One region of the Streptomyces sp. NPDC001828 genome, then DNA from elsewhere that is predicted to be linked to it. Evidence: riboswitches for the same ligand, from Rfam matches in the RefSeq annotation. Region 1 holds a riboswitch; each other region holds the start of a gene.
The links. A riboswitch is a leader RNA that binds a small molecule or an ion and turns the genes downstream of it on or off. The one in region 1 is predicted to bind S-adenosylmethionine.
Positions count from the first base shown of each region.

Region 1 (5,243 bases):
AGTTCGCGGGTCCGGGACGCACGAACAAGAACGTCGTCGGCATGCCGCTGCTCCCGGTGTACATGGCGAAGGCGGGCGGCTTCTTCTTCCTGGTCTTCGGCGTCATCGCGGTCGTCGCGGCGATCGCCTCGATCAACCCGATCTGGGCGATCGGCCCCTACCGGCCGGACCAGGTGTCCACCGGCGCCCAGCCCGACTGGTACATGGGCTTCTCCGAAGGCCTCATCCGTGTGATGCCGGGCTGGGAGATCAACCTGTGGGGCCACACCCTCGTCCTGGGTGTGTTCATCCCGCTGGTGATCTTCCCGCTGGTCCTCGCGACCATCGCGGTGTACCCGTTCATCGAGTCCTGGATCACCGGCGACAAGCGCGAGCACCACATCGCGGACCGGCCGCGCAACGCGCCGACGCGTACCGCGTTCGGTGTCGCGTGGATCACCTGGTACCTGGTGCTGCTCATCGGTGGTGGAAACGACCTCTGGGCGACCCACTTCCACCTCTCGATCAACGTCATCACCTGGTTCGTGCGGATCGCGTTCTTCGTCGCTCCGGTCCTCGCGTTCATCGCCACCAAGCGGATCTGCCTGGGTCTGCAGCGGCGCGACGCCGAGAAGGTGCTGCACGGACGCGAGTCCGGCATCATCAAGCGGCTGCCGCACGGCGAGTTCATCGAGATCCACGAGCCGCTCGACGCCGGTGCGCGCTACAAGCTCACCGCGCACGAGCAGTACAAGCCGGCCGAGATCGGCCCGACGGTCGACGAGAACGGTGTCGCCCGCAAGGTGTCGCCGGTCCAGAAGCTGCGCGCCAAGCTCAGCAAGGGCTACTACGGCGAGGGGAACCAGATTCCCAAGCCGACGGCCGAGGAGTACGAGGAGATCACGAGCGGCCACGGCCACCACTGATCCCCGCCTGACCTGTCGGTCGCCACAACCGAGGCTCCGGCCCGGCCCCTTCACCGGGGGCCGGGCCGGAGCCTTTTGGCATCCGCGCGCGCCCACACGCCGTCCGTACTACGGGCACGCGTACGGATGCGTCCCCCGCTGTCGATAGGCTGACGGGCGGTATATCCCCAGCCTGACCACCAGGAGCGAGCATGAGCGCTGTTACCCCCACCGGAGGCGACACCGTGGCGGCCCACTCCTGGCCGGGCGTCCTGGACGCGCTGCTCGGGGGCACCGACCAGAGCGCGGACGTGACCGCCTGGGCGATGGACCGGATCATGCGCGGCGAGGCCACCGACGCCCAGATCGCCGCCTTCATGGTGGCCCTGCGCGCCAAGGGCGAGACGGTCCAGGAGATCACCGGCCTGGTACGCGCCATGTACGCGCACGCCAACCTCATCGAGGTGCCGGGCCCCAGCGTCGACATCGTCGGCACCGGCGGCGACGGCGCCAAGACCGTCAACATCTCCACCATGGCGGCGATCGTGGTCGCCGGAACCGGCACCAAGGTCGTCAAGCACGGCAACCGGGCCGCCTCGTCGGCGAGCGGCTCGTCGGACGTCCTGGAGAAGCTGGGCGTCAACCTGGAGCTGACGCCGAAGCGGGTGGCGGAGGTGGTCGAGGAGGCCGGCATCACCTTCTGTTTCGCGGTGAAGTTCCACCCCGCGCTGCGGTACGTCGCCGCCGCGCGCAGGGAGCTCGGCATCCGCACCACCTTCAACGTCCTGGGCCCGCTGACCAACCCGGCCAAGGTCCGGGCCACCGCCGCCGGTGTCGCCGACGCCCGGATGGCCCCGATCGTGGCGGGCGTGTTCGCCGAGCGCGGCTCCTCCGCGCTGGTCTTCCGCGGCGACGACGGCCTCGACGAGCTCACCACCACCGGCACCTCGCGGGTGTGGGTGGTGCGCGACGGCCAGGTCCGCGAGGAGGCCTTCGACCCGCGTGACGTCGGCATCGAGATCGTGCCCATCGAAGCACTGCGCGGCGCGGACTCCTCGTACAACGCCGATGTGGCCCGCCGGCTGCTCGCGGGGGAGCGGGGGCCGGTGCGGGACGCGGTGCTGCTGAACTCGGCGGCCGCCCTGGTGGCCCTCGAACCGGGGCAGGGCTCGCTCGCCGAGCAGATCGGCGCCGCGATGGCGCGCACGGCCGAGGCGATCGACTCCGGGGCGGCCCAGGGCGCCCTGCGGCGCTGGGTCGAGGCCAGCAACGCCTGACCCCTGCCCGTGCGGGGTGTTCTGCACGGGCACGTCTTTCACGGGGACGTCCCGCGCGCGGGTGTGACGCAAGGCGCAGTCCAGATCGCGGACTGTGCCTTGCGCACCTCCACACGTGTGGCAGGATGCTCTTCAAGGTCATGAGTGACAGCGATTTAGGCCCCGGCTCGCTGTCCGGCAACCCTCCGTCCGTGGCGGGGTGCCCCGGGTGAAGACCAGGTCGTAGGCAGCAAGGCCTTCGGCAAGCGCGGACCCCTGGACATCTTCGATGTCACAGCCCTGGGGTCCTGGTCCTCAAGGGAGCAGTCTCGTGAGCAAGCGAATGCGATAGGGCGTACCGCCCCTTCTTCACACCTCCGCGCACCCTTCTTCGGGCTGCGTGTTCGAGGTCAACACCCGTACACGGCACGGCAGTCGACCCCTCTCGCTCGATGCAGGGTCGCGCCGCCGTACCCGGGGTCCGAAGTCAACTCGCCTTGTCCTGCCGGGAGATACCGCCATGTCCGCACGCCCCGCCGCCACCGTCACCGCCGCCCAGGCCGCCGCCGAGTCCGCCGACCCCTGCTGTGCCGCGCCGCTTCCGGTGCTCGGCCGCGACGTCACCGTCCCGCTGGTCACCGGCGGCGAAGTGACGTACGCCGCCCTCGACTACGCGGCGAGCGCGCCCGCCCTCCAGCGGGTCTGGGACGACGTCGCCGCGTACGCCCCCTACTACGGGAGCGTGCACCGCGGGGCGGGCTACCTCTCGCAGCTCTCCACCGACCTCTTCGAGAACAGCCGGGCGACGGTGGCGGAGTTCCTCGACTGCCGCCCCGGCGACCAGATCGTCTTCACCCGCTCCACCACGGACTCGCTGAACCTGCTCGCCCAGGCGCTGCCGGCCGACTGCCAGGTCTTCGTCTTCGAGACCGAGCACCACGCCTCGCTGCTGCCGTGGCGCGACGCCCGCGTGACCTACCTGAACGCGCCGCGCACCCCGGAGCAGGCCGTCGCGACCCTGGAGCGCGCGCTCGCCGACCGCGACCCCTACGGGCCCGCCCTCGTGTGCGTCACCGGCGCGTCCAACGTCACCGGCGAGCTGTGGCCGGTCCGGGAACTCGCCGCGGCGGCGCACGCCCACGGCGCGCGGATCGTGCTGGACGCCGCTCAGCTCGCTCCCCATCACCCCGTCTCCGTACGGGAGTTGGACGTCGACTGGATCGCCTTCTCCGGGCACAAGCTGTACGCGCCGTTCGGCTCGGGCGTCCTGGCCGGCCGCGCGGACTGGCTCCAGGAGTCCGAGCCGTACCTCGCGGGTGGCGGCGCCTCCAAGAAGGTCGCGCGGCGCTCCGACGGGGGCGTCGACGTCGAGTGGCACACCACGGCCGCCCGTCACGAGGCCGGGTCGCCCAACGTCATCGGCGTCTATTCCATCGCCTCCGCCTGCAAGGCGCTGACCGAGGCGGGCTTCGACTCGCTCGTCGAGCGCGAGCGGCACCTGATCGCGAAGGTCCGCGAGGGCCTGGCGGAGGTGCCGGCGGTGCGGGTGCTGTCGCTCTTCGGCGACGACGCGCCCCGGGTCGGCGTCATCTCCTTCGTCGTCGACGGCTGGAACAGCTCGCACTTCGCGGCGGCGCTGTCGGCGGAGTACGGCATCGGGGTGCGCGACGGCCTCTTCTGCGCCCACCCGCTGGTGCGCACCCTGCTCGGCAGCAACCCGCAGGACCCGGGCGAGTGCGGTGCGCCCGAGGCGGAGCCGGGCGAGCGGTCCCTCAACGCGATCCGGGTCAGCTTCGGGGCGGGGACGCCGGACGAGCACGTGGACCGCTTCGTGCGGGCGGTGCGGGAGCTGGTGGCCGACGGCGCGAAGTGGCAGTACCGCACGGAGGCCGGCCGCTGCGTCCCGGCGGTGTAACCCGGGCCCACCTCCCGGGGGCCGGGGCCCCCATGACGGTCTACGGATGCCCCGGTGCGGGCCGCCACCGAGGTATTCGGGGACACCTACAGGGGCGCGGGGAACTGCGCGAACGGCCCCCGCGGTCCGCACCCGTGAGCAGCCCCGGGGGCGCGGGGACACGGCCTCCGAGGGTGAGGGGGCTACGAGTCCAGGCCGATGGCGAAGGCCGCTTCGAGGTCGTGTTGGGAGTACGTGCGGAACGCCACGTGCGTATCCGTCCCCTCCACCCCGGGGATCTTGCTGATGCTGCCGGGGATGATGTCCGCCAGGTCATCGTGGCGAGCCACCCTGACCAGCGCGATCAGATCGTACGTACCGGTCACCGAGTACACCTCGCTGACGCTGTCGAGCGCCGCGATGGACTCCGCGATCTCGGGAATCCGGTCCACGCTGGTCTTGATGAGCACGATCGCGGTGATCACGGCTGGCTTTCTCCCTCGGTGGCGGCCGGACCCGCGGTCTTCACGGGCTTTCGGCGTTTCACTCTATCCGCCCCGTGGAAACGGGCCCACGCGTAGAGGAAGCCGACGCCGAAGCCCACGAGATGGGCCAGGTAGGCCACCCCGGGCCCGGACGACGCGCCGCGGATCGCCAGCCACTGCAGGGCGAACCAGAAGACGAGCACGATCCACGCCGGGAAGCGCAGCGGCAGGAAGAGCAGGAACGGGAAGACGCTGGTCACCCGGGCCTTGGGGAAGAGGTAGAGGAAGGCGCCGAGGACCGCCGAGATGGCCCCGGACGCCCCTACCAGCGTCTGCTCCGAGCCGGCGTGCGCGACCGCGTAGCCGAGCAGGGCCACATAGCCGGCCACCAGGTAGAACAGCGCGAACTCGGCCCACCCGAGCCGCTCCTCGGCCATCGCGCCGAAGACGTACAGGAACAGCATGTTGCCGAGCAGATGCAGCCAGCCCCCGTGCACGAACAGCGCGGTGAGCGGCGTGAGCAGGGCGTGCGGGCGGCCCGTCATCAGCTCCGCCGGGATGACCCCCCACCGCGCGAAGTAGTCGCTCTGGGCGCTCAGGATCGCGTCGCCGGTGCCGTACACCGGGTTCAGGCCGGACACCGGGCTGACCAGAAACAACAGGCAGCACGCGGCGATGAGCCCGTACGTCACGGTCGGGCCCCGTACCGCGCCCCTGAGGATCT
Region 1 is NZ_JBIATV010000002.1:915,349-920,591, forward strand. It holds gene ACFYZA_RS11065 (cytochrome bc complex cytochrome b subunit) at 1-905, shown strand, start outside; gene trpD (anthranilate phosphoribosyltransferase) at 1,097-2,161, shown strand; SAM riboswitch class IV at 2,298-2,415, shown strand; gene ACFYZA_RS11075 (aminotransferase class V-fold PLP-dependent enzyme) at 2,661-4,055, shown strand; gene ACFYZA_RS11080 (Lrp/AsnC family transcriptional regulator) at 4,238-4,519, opposite strand; gene ACFYZA_RS11085 (rhomboid family intramembrane serine protease) at 4,516-5,243, opposite strand, start outside.

Region 2 (5,243 bases), on a different contig from region 1:
GCAAGTAGCCCACCGGCGGGCGGCCCAGCAGGTGGCGCGCCGGTGAGCGGCCCGGCCCGGGTACCGAAGCAGTGCCCGGGCCCCGCGGATGTGTGCTGCCGGGGCCGGAAAGGGGCCCCGCTCCGGGTGACTCGTACGCGTCAGACGACTTCGTTGAGCCTGCCGTCGGCGACGTCGAAGACGAACCCGCGAATCGCGTCCTTGTGCAGGATGAACGGGTCGGCCTTGATGCGGGCGACGGACTGCCGGACATCGGTCGCGAGGTCGGTGAAGGCCTCCGCTGCCCAGGGCGGCCGGATTCCCGTCTGCTGTTGGACCTCGTCCTTGAAGCCGTCGTCGGTGAAGGTGAGCATCCCGCAGTCGGTGTGGTGGATGAGGATGATCTCGGTGGTGCCGAGCAGCCGCTGGCTGATGGCGAGGGAGCGGATCTCGTCCTGAGTCACGACGCCGCCCGCGTTGCGAATGACGTGGGCCTCACCTTCCCGCAGGCCGAGGAGGGCGTAGACGTTGAGCCGTGCGTCCATGCAGGCCAGGACGGCGAGGTGTTGGGCGGGCGGCAGGGGGAGCGGGCCGACGAAGGATTTCGCGTACAGGGCGTTGTTGGCCAACAGCTCATCGGTCACAGACATGTGTCCTCAGTTCTGGTGCGTCGTCCGGAGTGGGGTCCTGCGGCGCGCACGGCACGGCCACGAGCGGATCCGGCGCGTACGGGGTGCGCGAAGTGGCTCGGCGCGGGGCGCTCAGCGACAGAACAGGTCGTACAAGTAGACGCGGCGGGACGGCCAGAAGGCTTCCAGTGCGCGGGTGACGGCGGACACGCCTCCAGTGAACCCCTGTCGAACCCGGCTGACAAGGAGACACTTGTTCGGCCCGCTCGGGCGAGGAGTTGCACGGAGCAAGCCGAGGGAGAGCCGTTCATGACCACGTTCCCCACCGCGCGAAACGTCCGAACCACCCCGGAGGGCCTCGTGTGGGAGCCCGGCGAACGCTGGGTCCGCGGCCGCAAGGGCGAGGTCACCGTCGTCGACAGGAGGCACCCCGTCCTCGTGTGGGAGCCGGACGTGCCCGTCCCGCTGTACGCCTTCCCCCGCGACGAGGTCTGCCAGGACCTGCTCCGGCCGGCGAAGAACCCGCCGACGGGTACGCACACGGGCTCGCGGATCTTCTACGACCTCGTAGCCGATGGGGAGTTGAGCGAGAACGCGGCTTGGACGTTCCCCGCGGACGACCTCTCCGGTCACATCGCCTTCGAGTGGTTCAGCCGCGTCGGCCGCGGCCTCGACCGCTGGTACGAGGAGGAGGAAGAGATCTTCATCCACCCCCGCGACCCGCACAAGCGCGTGGACGCGCTGGCGAGCAGCAGGCATGTGACGGTCGAGATCGACGGCACGGTCGTGGCCGACACCCACCGCCCGGTGCTGCTCTTCGAGACCGGGCTTCCCACGCGCTACTACATCCCGCGCGAGGACGTCCGCCTGGACCTGTTCAAACCGACCGACCACAGCACCGGATGCCCGTACAAGGGCACCGCCGCGTACTGGTCGTGGAGCGGCGGGGCCGAGGTGCCGCCGAACGTCGTCTGGACGTACCCGCGCCCGCTGCCCGCCGTGGGCGCGATTCGGGACCTCCTCGCCTTCTACAACGAGGCCGTCGACATCACCGTGGACGGCGACCGCCTCGACCGGCCCACCACGGTGTTCAGCGCGCACACGGCGGCCGGCCGGACGCTCCCGAGGCCGCCGACGCCATCGGCGTCATGACCCGTCCGCCCCGACCGCGCCTCGTGCCGGATCGGGCACAGCCTTGAGCGCGTTCCGGAAGGCGGGCAGCTGGCCGAGCCGCCGTACGTAGTCCCCGAGCCGGGGGGACGCGCTCTCCAGCTCGGCCCGGTCGAGATGGACGAGCGCCACCCACAGGTCCACGTCCGAAGCCGTCAACTCCTCGCCCAGCGCATGAGGACGCCGCGCGAGGCGGCGGTCCAGCAAGGCCAGCGCCGCCCGCCGCGCCGAGGGAGGCGCGGCAGGAGTGACGACGCGGTCGAGGAGGGTGCGCAGGGCCTCGATGTCCCCGACCAGGTGCGGCGGCCGGAGGATGAGGGGCCCGGCGCTCTCACCGGCGAGGGGGCCCGCGAGGTCGCGGAGGATGTCGGGTGTGTGGTTGCTGACGATCCGTCCGCTCCAGCGGTCGCGCAGCGCGGGCGCCGTCAGGGGGCCGTCGTAGTGGTACCCGGTGGTCTCGTAGGCGCGGCGCAGCGCGGCGTAACCGTCGGGGGTCGCGGTGGGGGAGACCAGGAGCGTCGTGGCCACCGTGTCGCGCAGACCGAGCAGGTCGAGGGTGATCGCGATGCGCATCGAACGGGGACAACTCCCGCACAGGAAAAGGTCGTAGCGCCGTGGTGCGGGATAGAAGCCGCCGGCCGCGCCGGCGCCGATGCGGCTGCGGAAGCGCCGTGGGTGCGCGGCCGCCGCCACGGTCCGGGGGCGCGAGCCCTGAGCGGGCGCCGACGGCTGACAGCCGGTGGAGGCGGCCGTGCGGGAACTGCGGGAAACGGTCTCGGGCATGACTCTCCCTGGGAATGAGACGCCACTGCGGCCATGAGCGCACCAGCGGCTGGATGCGGGGCGGCTGCGCTGGTCGGGGACGGTCCGGATCGCGCGGACCGGTCCCGGATCAGTAGGCGCTGGAGACGCGCTGAAGATCGATGTGCAGGCGCCTGGTCAAGCCGCTCCTCGGCATGTCCACCCGCCTCATCCTCGGGGCTCGCGGGACGCGAGACCACGCTTGCCCCGCCGTGCAGGCGGGACCCGGTCGTCACCCGGGGCACCCCGTCGCGGTGGAAGGGTTGCCTGTCAGCGGGCCGGGGCCGATGACCACGGAGCGGGGCGGACCCGCCGGGTGGACGCTGACAATCGTGACCGTCCTCGCCAGTCTGGGCGGGCTTCGCGAAGCCGTCAAGAAGGCCGACAGGGGGTCTCAACTGGTGGCCCGTACATTGACATTCCCTTCGGCGCCTGCCTACCTTTCGCGAACGACGTGATGCCCTCGAAGTGCTGCGCTCGGACGCGGAGCAACGGGTCGGCGGACACAAACGGGCCCGGAGAAGTGACGGTGACAGTGATGCGCGCAGCTGATGGGACGGCCGCTCGGCCCCATCCCGGCCGCATCCCGCTGTGCACGGACCGCTGCGTCGACCTGCTGCGCGTCAGCAGCGCGCTGTGTACGGACATGGGCAGCGCCCCCAGCCGAGGCTGACCTTTCCTCGAATCCCTGACGCCGGCCGCTGTCGCGGTGCGGCTGCCCGCGCTTGACGACCCCCTCGCCCACGGACGTCCACACGTCACCGCCGGGGTACTCGCCGCGTCCCGGCACAGATCCCGTCGCGATCCCGATAACGGAGACCCGCACCGCCATGTCCACCAGCGTGTACCCCGCCCCGCCGTCGGGAGCCGACTCCCTCCTGACGGAACCTCATGTCCTGGACAACGCCGCCTGGGCAGCACTGACGGGCCCCCAGGCCCACTTCGCCGAGCGCCACGGCCGGGCCGCCCGTTTCCCCGCGGACGTCTCGCCCTTCACCGCACTGGAAGACCCCGACGACGTCCTCGCCTGGGACGACCTGGCCCTGCTCGTCGGACCCGATGCCGTCACTCCGGTCACGGCCGCCCTGACCGTGCCGGACGGCTGGCACATCGAGCAGAGCGGCGAAGGCGTCCAGATGGTGGCCACGGCGCTGCGCGACGAGCCCGCCCCCGACGCCGTGCGGCTGGGCCCCGCCGACGTACCCGAGATCCTCGAACTGATCGCCCTGACCAAGCCCGGCCCCTTCCTGCCCAGGACCGTGGAGCTCGGCACCTATCTGGGGCTCCGGGAGGGCGGACGGCTGATCGCGCTCGCCGGGGAGCGGCTGCGGCCGCCCGGCTGGACCGAGATCAGCGCCGTCTGCACCCACCCGGACCACCGCGGCCGGGGACTGGCGACCCGGCTCGTCCGCGCTGTCGCGAGGGGCATCAGGGAACGCGGCGAAACCCCGTTCCTCCACGCGGCCGCGAACAACACCAACGCCATCCGGCTCTACGAGTCGATCGGCTTCACCCTGCGCCGCCATACCCGGTTCACACTCGTCCGCACCCCGGGACGGCCGTCGGACCCGCGCCTCGACGACGGACAACATCGGCCCGAACTCCGGGAAGAAAAGGCGTAGTTGTGCTGTTGGACCTGCTGAAGGCCGTGCGGCGCCCAGCTGGGGCGCCGTCGGTGCGAGGCCGGCGAGGGGCCCGGGCACACCGGGGGGAAGGGGCGGTGAGCCAGGTGCGTACGTCGTCCCGCCGCCCTGCCTCCCCGAAGCCGGCCCCGCGTCGTCTGTACCTGTACTCCCGGCACCACATCGACCTGCTGCGCGTAGCCGGCGCGCTCTGTCGCCCCTGACGTTCCCTTGTGGCCGCGCCCTCGCACGGGCGGGCATCCTCGTACGGATCTTCAGGAAGGCGTCACTGCCGTGACCTCAACACCCTCTCCCCTCCACCTCGCCGTCGCCCTCGACGGCACCGGCTGGCATCCGGCGTCCTGGCGGGAGCCGGTTGCCCGGCCCGGGGAACTGCTCACCGCCGGGTACTGGGCCGACCTCGTGGCGGAGGCCGAGACCGGACTGCTCGACCTCGTGACCATCGAAGACGGTCTCGGACCGCAGTCGTCGCGGCTCACCGAGCCCGACGACCGTACGGACCAGGTGCGGGGCCGCCTGGACGCCGTCCTCATCGCCGCCCGCATCGCGCCACTGACCCGGCACATAGGTGTCGTCCCTACCGTGGTGACCACACACACCGAGCCGTTCCACATCTCCAAGGCGATCGCCACGCTCGACTACGTGAGTACGGGCCGGGCGGGCGTACGCGTGCAGATCGGACCGCGCCCCAACGAGGCGGCGCACTTCGGACGCCGGACCGTTCCGTCGCTGCCCGCCGGGGGCTACAACACCCCCGCTGGGCAGGAAGCGGTGCGCACGCACTTCGAAGAGGCGGCCGACTACGTGGAGGTGGTGCGCAGGCTCTGGGACAGCTGGGAGGACGACGCGGAGATCCGCGACGCGGCCACCGGGCGTTTCATCGACCGCGAGAAGCTGCACTACATCGACTTCGAGGGCGAGCACTTCAGTGTGAAGGGCCCATCGATCACCCCGCGTCCGCCGCAGGGGCAGCCCGTCGTCACCGCGCTCGCCCACGCGACCGTCCCGTACCGCCTCGTGG
Region 2 is NZ_JBIATV010000004.1:315,911-321,153, forward strand. It holds gene ACFYZA_RS15690 (TerD family protein) at 1-8, shown strand, start outside; gene ACFYZA_RS15695 (beta-class carbonic anhydrase) at 141-629, opposite strand; gene ACFYZA_RS15700 (DUF427 domain-containing protein) at 918-1,760, shown strand; gene ACFYZA_RS15705 (glutathione S-transferase C-terminal domain-containing protein) at 1,755-2,561, opposite strand; gene ACFYZA_RS15710 (putative leader peptide) at 2,671-2,751, opposite strand; SAM riboswitch class IV at 2,773-2,917, opposite strand; gene ACFYZA_RS15715 (hypothetical protein) at 3,118-3,252, shown strand; gene ACFYZA_RS15720 (GNAT family N-acetyltransferase) at 3,410-4,201, shown strand; gene ACFYZA_RS15725 (LLM class flavin-dependent oxidoreductase) at 4,496-5,243, shown strand, end outside.
Region 2: it holds a riboswitch for S-adenosylmethionine, as region 1 does, so the genes downstream of both, ACFYZA_RS15710 (putative leader peptide) here and ACFYZA_RS11075 (aminotransferase class V-fold PLP-dependent enzyme) in region 1, are expected to answer to the same signal.

Region 3 (5,243 bases), on a different contig from region 1:
CGGAGACGGCCTCGACGGCCTTCTCGATGCCGCGCTTCAGGGCCATGGGGTTGGCGCCGGCGGCGACGTTGCGCAGACCCTCGCGCACCAGGGCCTGGGCGAGGACGGTCGCGGTGGTCGTTCCGTCACCGGCGACGTCGTCCGTCTTCTTGGCGACTTCCTTGACCAGCTCGGCGCCGATCTTCTCGTACGGGTCCTCGAGCTCGATCTCCTTGGCGATGGAAACACCATCGTTGGTGATCGTGGGGGCGCCCCACTTCTTCTCGAGGACGACGTTGCGGCCCTTGGGGCCGAGGGTGACCTTGACGGCGTCGGCGAGCTGGTTCATCCCGCGCTCGAGACCGCGCCGTGCCTCCTCGTCGAACGCGATGATCTTGGCCATGTGAAGTGGTCCTCCCGGACAGGGGTGGCGTTCTTCGTGGATCGCGCCGGTGCCCGCGACGGACGGCCTGCAGCCCTTGTGGTTCCTTGCCCCACCCGGCCTGCGGACCTCACTGACCCGATCCAAGTTCTGTCACTCTCACTGGGAGAGTGCTAAGCCCAATGATTAGCACTCGGCCCCTGCGAGTGCAAGCGAGTCTCTTGAAACGGACCCCTGCGCGTAGGGGTGCCGGGCGGTCCCCGGCGGCCTGTCGGCGGTCGGCGCCCCGGGACGCTTGAAGGGGGCCACCCTCACGGGTGGCCCCCTTCAAGTCTGCTTGCGTCGGTGGTCGATCGCGCCGAGATCAGACGGCGAGCTTGACCATGTCCGCCTGCGGACCCTTCTGGCCCTGCGAGATCTCGAACTCGACTCGCTGACCTTCTTCAAGGGTGCGGTAACCGTCCATCTGGATCGCGCTGTAGTGGACGAAAACATCCGCACCACCGTCGACCGCGATGAAGCCGTACCCCTTCTCCGCGTTGAACCACTTGACGGTGCCCTGAGCCATGCCTAACTCCCCTATTACTGGCCCTTGCACGGGACCACACTTCGCGGACCCGGGTCAGACCTGCACCCTCCGACAGGAGAGGGTGTGCGCCGGAACGCGTCGACCGCGGCTGAATGTATCTGCCCAACTGCCCTCTGCAACAGGTCAATCGGACGAGAATTCCGGGCACGCACGGGGAGCGGAATGCCATTTATTCTGCGTTCCGGGGCAAGTCGGGCCGGGCAAAGCGCACTTAAGGCGCAAAGGGCTCTCACACTTTGACCCCATGTTGTCGCGTTCTCATATGCACTTGGCACTCGAAGCGAAGGGGCTTCCCCAACTGTACCCCGCTCAACCATGTTGAATTGCCCCCTCCGCTTCTCGTGCGGAGGGGGCAACTCAGGCGCAACTCGCGGTCAACTCCGAGTACGGCCCGGGTTAAACGCGGAGCGGGTCAGCCGCCCGCGACCGCCGGGATGATCGAGACGCCGGCGCCCTCGGGCGTGGCGGTCTCCAGGCCCTGCTCGAAGCGCACGTCGTCGTCGTTGACGTAGACGTTGACGAAGCGGCGCAGCTTTCCCTGGTCGTCCAGGACGCGCGCGGCGATGCCCGCGTGGTTCTTCTCCAGGTCGGCGATGACCTCGGCGAGGGTGGCGCCCTCGGCGGCGACCTCGGACTTGCCGCCCGTGTAGGTGCGCAGGATCGTGGGGATGCGGACGTTCACGCTCATGGTTCGGTGCTCCTAGTCGATCGGCAGTGGCTCAGTGGGCGAGGCCCGCGTCGCGGAAGGCGTCCAGGCTCGGGCGGATGGTCGCGGTCGCCTGGGACGTGGCGGCCACGGCGTCCAGCGTCTTGAGCCCGTCACCGGTGTTGAGGACGACGGTGGTGAGGGACGGGTCGAGCAGACCGGCCTCGATGAGCTTCTTGGTGACGCCGACCGTCACACCGCCCGCGGTCTCCGCGAAGATGCCCTCGGTGCGGGCGAGCAGCTTGATGGCGTCGACGATCTGCTCGTCGTCGACGTCCTCCACCGCGCCGCCGGTACGGCGCGCGATGTCCAGGACGTACGGGCCGTCCGCCGGGTTGCCGATGGCGAGCGACTTGGCGATGGTGTCCGGCTTCTGCGGGCGCACGACGTCGTGCCCGGCCTTGAAGGCGGTGGACACCGGGGAGCAGCCCTCGGCCTGGGCGCCGAAGATCTTGTACGGCTTGTCCTCGACGAGGCCGAGCTTGATCAGCTCCTGGAGCCCCTTGTCGATCTTGGTGAGCTGGGAGCCGGAGGCGATCGGGATGACCAGCTGGTCCGGCAGCCGCCAGCCGAGCTGCTCGCAGATCTCGTACGCCAGCGTCTTGGAACCCTCGCCGTAGTAGGGGCGCAGGTTGACGTTGACGAAGCCCCAGCCCTCGCCCAGCGGGTCGCCGATGAGCTCGGAGCAGAAGCGGTTCACGTCGTCGTAGTTGCCCTCGATGCCGACGAGCTCGCCGCCGTACACCGCGGCCATGACGACCTTGCCCTGCTCCAGGTCGTGCGGGATGAACACGCAGGAGCGGAAGCCGGCCCGGGCCGCGGCGGCGCCGACCGCGCCGGCGAGGTTTCCGGTGGAGGAGCAGGAGAGCGTGGTGAAGCCGAAGGCGCGGGCGGCCTCCAGGGCCTGCGCGACGACGCGGTCCTTGAAGGAGTGCGTCGGGTTGCCGGAGTCGTCCTTGACGAACAGCTTGCCGGGCTCGACGCCCAGCTCGCGGGCCAGGTTCTCGGCCTTGACGAGCTTGGTGAAGCCCGGGTTCAGGTTCGGCTTGTCGGCGACGTCCGCGGGGACGGGCAGCAGCGGGGCGTAACGCCAGATGTTCTCGGGGCCGGACTCGATCTGCTTGCGCAGCGCCTCGGGGTCGCCGAGGGGCAGGTCATAAGCCACTTCGAGCGGTCCGAAACACAGTTCACAGGCGAAGATCGGGCCAAGTTCGAAACGCTGGCCGCACTCGCGGCAGGAAAGTCCGGATGCCGGACCGAGGTCGACGGCGGTGCGGGATTCAACAGTCTGAGCAGACATGGAGGGGAGGCCCTTTCTCCTCATCTTCCTCATGACGAACCTCGCCATGAGACGGATTTGGCACCTTCCCTAGCCGGTGGCCCCGTGTCTTGACCGAAACGATCGACGAGAACCGACTGGAGGGTTGCCGGGGCTTCAACGGGCCGTATCCCTCTGCCCCTCTGGATGAGCGGTATTCGATTGTCAGCGTGACGACCCCCGACATGCGACGGTCATCCGCGTTGTTCAAGACTGTAACCGAAGCCCTGGACGGTTGAGATAGTCGTCCGAACCGCGAGATGGATCACACAAGGAGGCCAGGAGCCGTGCTGGAAGAGGTGGAACGCTGGCTGAGCAGGCGTTCCTGGTCCGCGGCCGAGCGGCCGATCGAGCGGATCCTGGCCGCGAAACACCGCACGGGAACGACCGTCAGCGTGGTGCTGCCCGCCCTCGACGAGGAGAACACGGTCGGTGAGATCGTCGCCGCGATCCGGCGCGAGCTGATGACCGGTGCCGTGCCGCTGGTCGACGAGCTGGTGGTCGTCGACTCCGGCTCCACCGACCGTACGGCCGAGGTGGCGGCGCGGGCCGGCGCCCGGGTCGTGCACCGCGACACGATCCTGCCGCGCGTTCCCGCGCTGCCCGGCAAGGGCGAGGTGCTGTGGCGCTCGCTGCTCGTGACCAGTGGCGACATCGTGTGCTTCATCGACGCCGACCTGAGGGACTTCGACGCCGGGTTCGTGTCCGGCATCGTCGGGCCGCTCCTGACCGAGCCGGACGTGGCGTTCGTCAAGGCGATGTACGACCGTCCCTTCGGGGACACGGCCGGCGAGGGCGGCCGGGTCACCGAGCTGGTGGCGCGTCCGCTGCTCAATCTGCACTGGCCCCAACTGGCCGGAATCGTCCAGCCGTTGGGCGGCGAGTACGCGGCCCGGCGCACGCTCCTGGAGCGGCTGCCCTTCCCCGTCGGGTACGGCGTGGAGCTCGCGCTGCTCGTGGACGCGCTGCACACGGTGGGCCTGGACGCGCTGGCCCAGGTCGACGTGGGCGTACGCAAGCACCGCCACCAGGACGGACAGGCGCTCGGCCGGATGGCCGCCGCGATCTACCGCACCGCGCAGCTGCGCCTTTCCCGGGGCCATCTCGTACGGCCCGAGCTGACCCAGTTCGAGCGGGGCGCGGACGGCTTCGTGCCGCGCACGTATCCGGTGGACACCGAGGAGCGGCCGCCGATGCGGGAGATCGAGGAGTACGCGGTCCACCGGGCGGCCTAGGTTGCGGGGAGGGAGGGGCCTGGCCGGTTTCGGCCCATGGGGGTGGGCGTACGGGTGTTTGAGGTATTGCGGGGCGGGCTAGGTTCCGCAACATGGTCACCGCGCATGAAACCTCCCGGGCTCAGGTCCTTGTCGCCTCCAACCGAGGCCCCGTCTCGTACACCCTGAAGGACGACGGGTCGCTCGAACCCAAGCGGGGCGGGGGCGGGCTCGTCTCCGGGCTCAGCGCGATCGGCTCCGACGTGGAGTCGGTGTGGGTGTGCGCGGCGCTTGGCGAGGGCGACCGCGAGGCGGTGCGGCAGGGCGTCGGCGAGCAGGGTGTCCGCATGCTGGACATCGATCCCGAGGTCTTCGCCGACGCGTACAACGGCATCGCCAACTCGGTGCTGTGGTTCGTCCAGCACATGCTGTACCAGATTCCGCTGGAGCCGGTCTTCGACGCGGAGTTCCGGCGGCAGTGGGCGTCGTACGAGGCGTACAACCGGGCGTTCGCCGAGGCGCTGGCGGCCGAGGCGGGGGACGGGGCGCGGGTCCTGGTGCAGGACTACCACCTGGCCCTGGTGCCGGGCATGCTCCGCGAGCTCCGCCCCGACCTGCGCATCGGCCACTTCTCGCACACGCCGTGGGCGCCGGTGGACTACTTCCGGATGCTGCCCGACGACATCGCCGAGCAGCTGCTGCGCGGGATGCTGGGGGCCGACCGGCTCGGGTTCCTCACGCGGCGGTGGGCGTCGGCGTTCCTGGACTCGGTGGCGGGGGTGCTGCCCCCGCAGGACGGCGAGGTGTCCGGCCCCGACGGGGAGGGGCGCCGCTTCTTCCGGCACGCCCCGGCCGGCGGCCGGGGGCGCGAGACGGAGATCGCCGTCCACTCGCTCGGCGCGGACGGCGACTTCCTGCGGCGGCGGTCGCACGAGGCCGACGTCGAGGAGCGGATGGCGGCCCTGCGCGAGCAGGTCGGGGCGGGCCGCAGGACGATCGTGCGGGTCGACCGCACCGAGCTGTCCAAGAACATCGTGCGCGGACTGCTCGCCTAC
Region 3 is NZ_JBIATV010000016.1:146,437-151,679, forward strand. It holds gene groL (chaperonin GroEL) at 1-382, opposite strand, end outside; gene ACFYZA_RS34775 (cold-shock protein) at 726-929, opposite strand; gene ACFYZA_RS34780 (MoaD/ThiS family protein) at 1,363-1,638, opposite strand; gene thrC (threonine synthase) at 1,670-2,956, opposite strand; SAM riboswitch class I at 2,974-3,128, opposite strand; gene ACFYZA_RS34790 (glucosyl-3-phosphoglycerate synthase) at 3,262-4,209, shown strand; gene ACFYZA_RS34795 (trehalose-6-phosphate synthase) at 4,302-5,243, shown strand, end outside.
Region 3: it holds a riboswitch for S-adenosylmethionine, as region 1 does, so the genes downstream of both, thrC (threonine synthase) here and ACFYZA_RS11075 (aminotransferase class V-fold PLP-dependent enzyme) in region 1, are expected to answer to the same signal.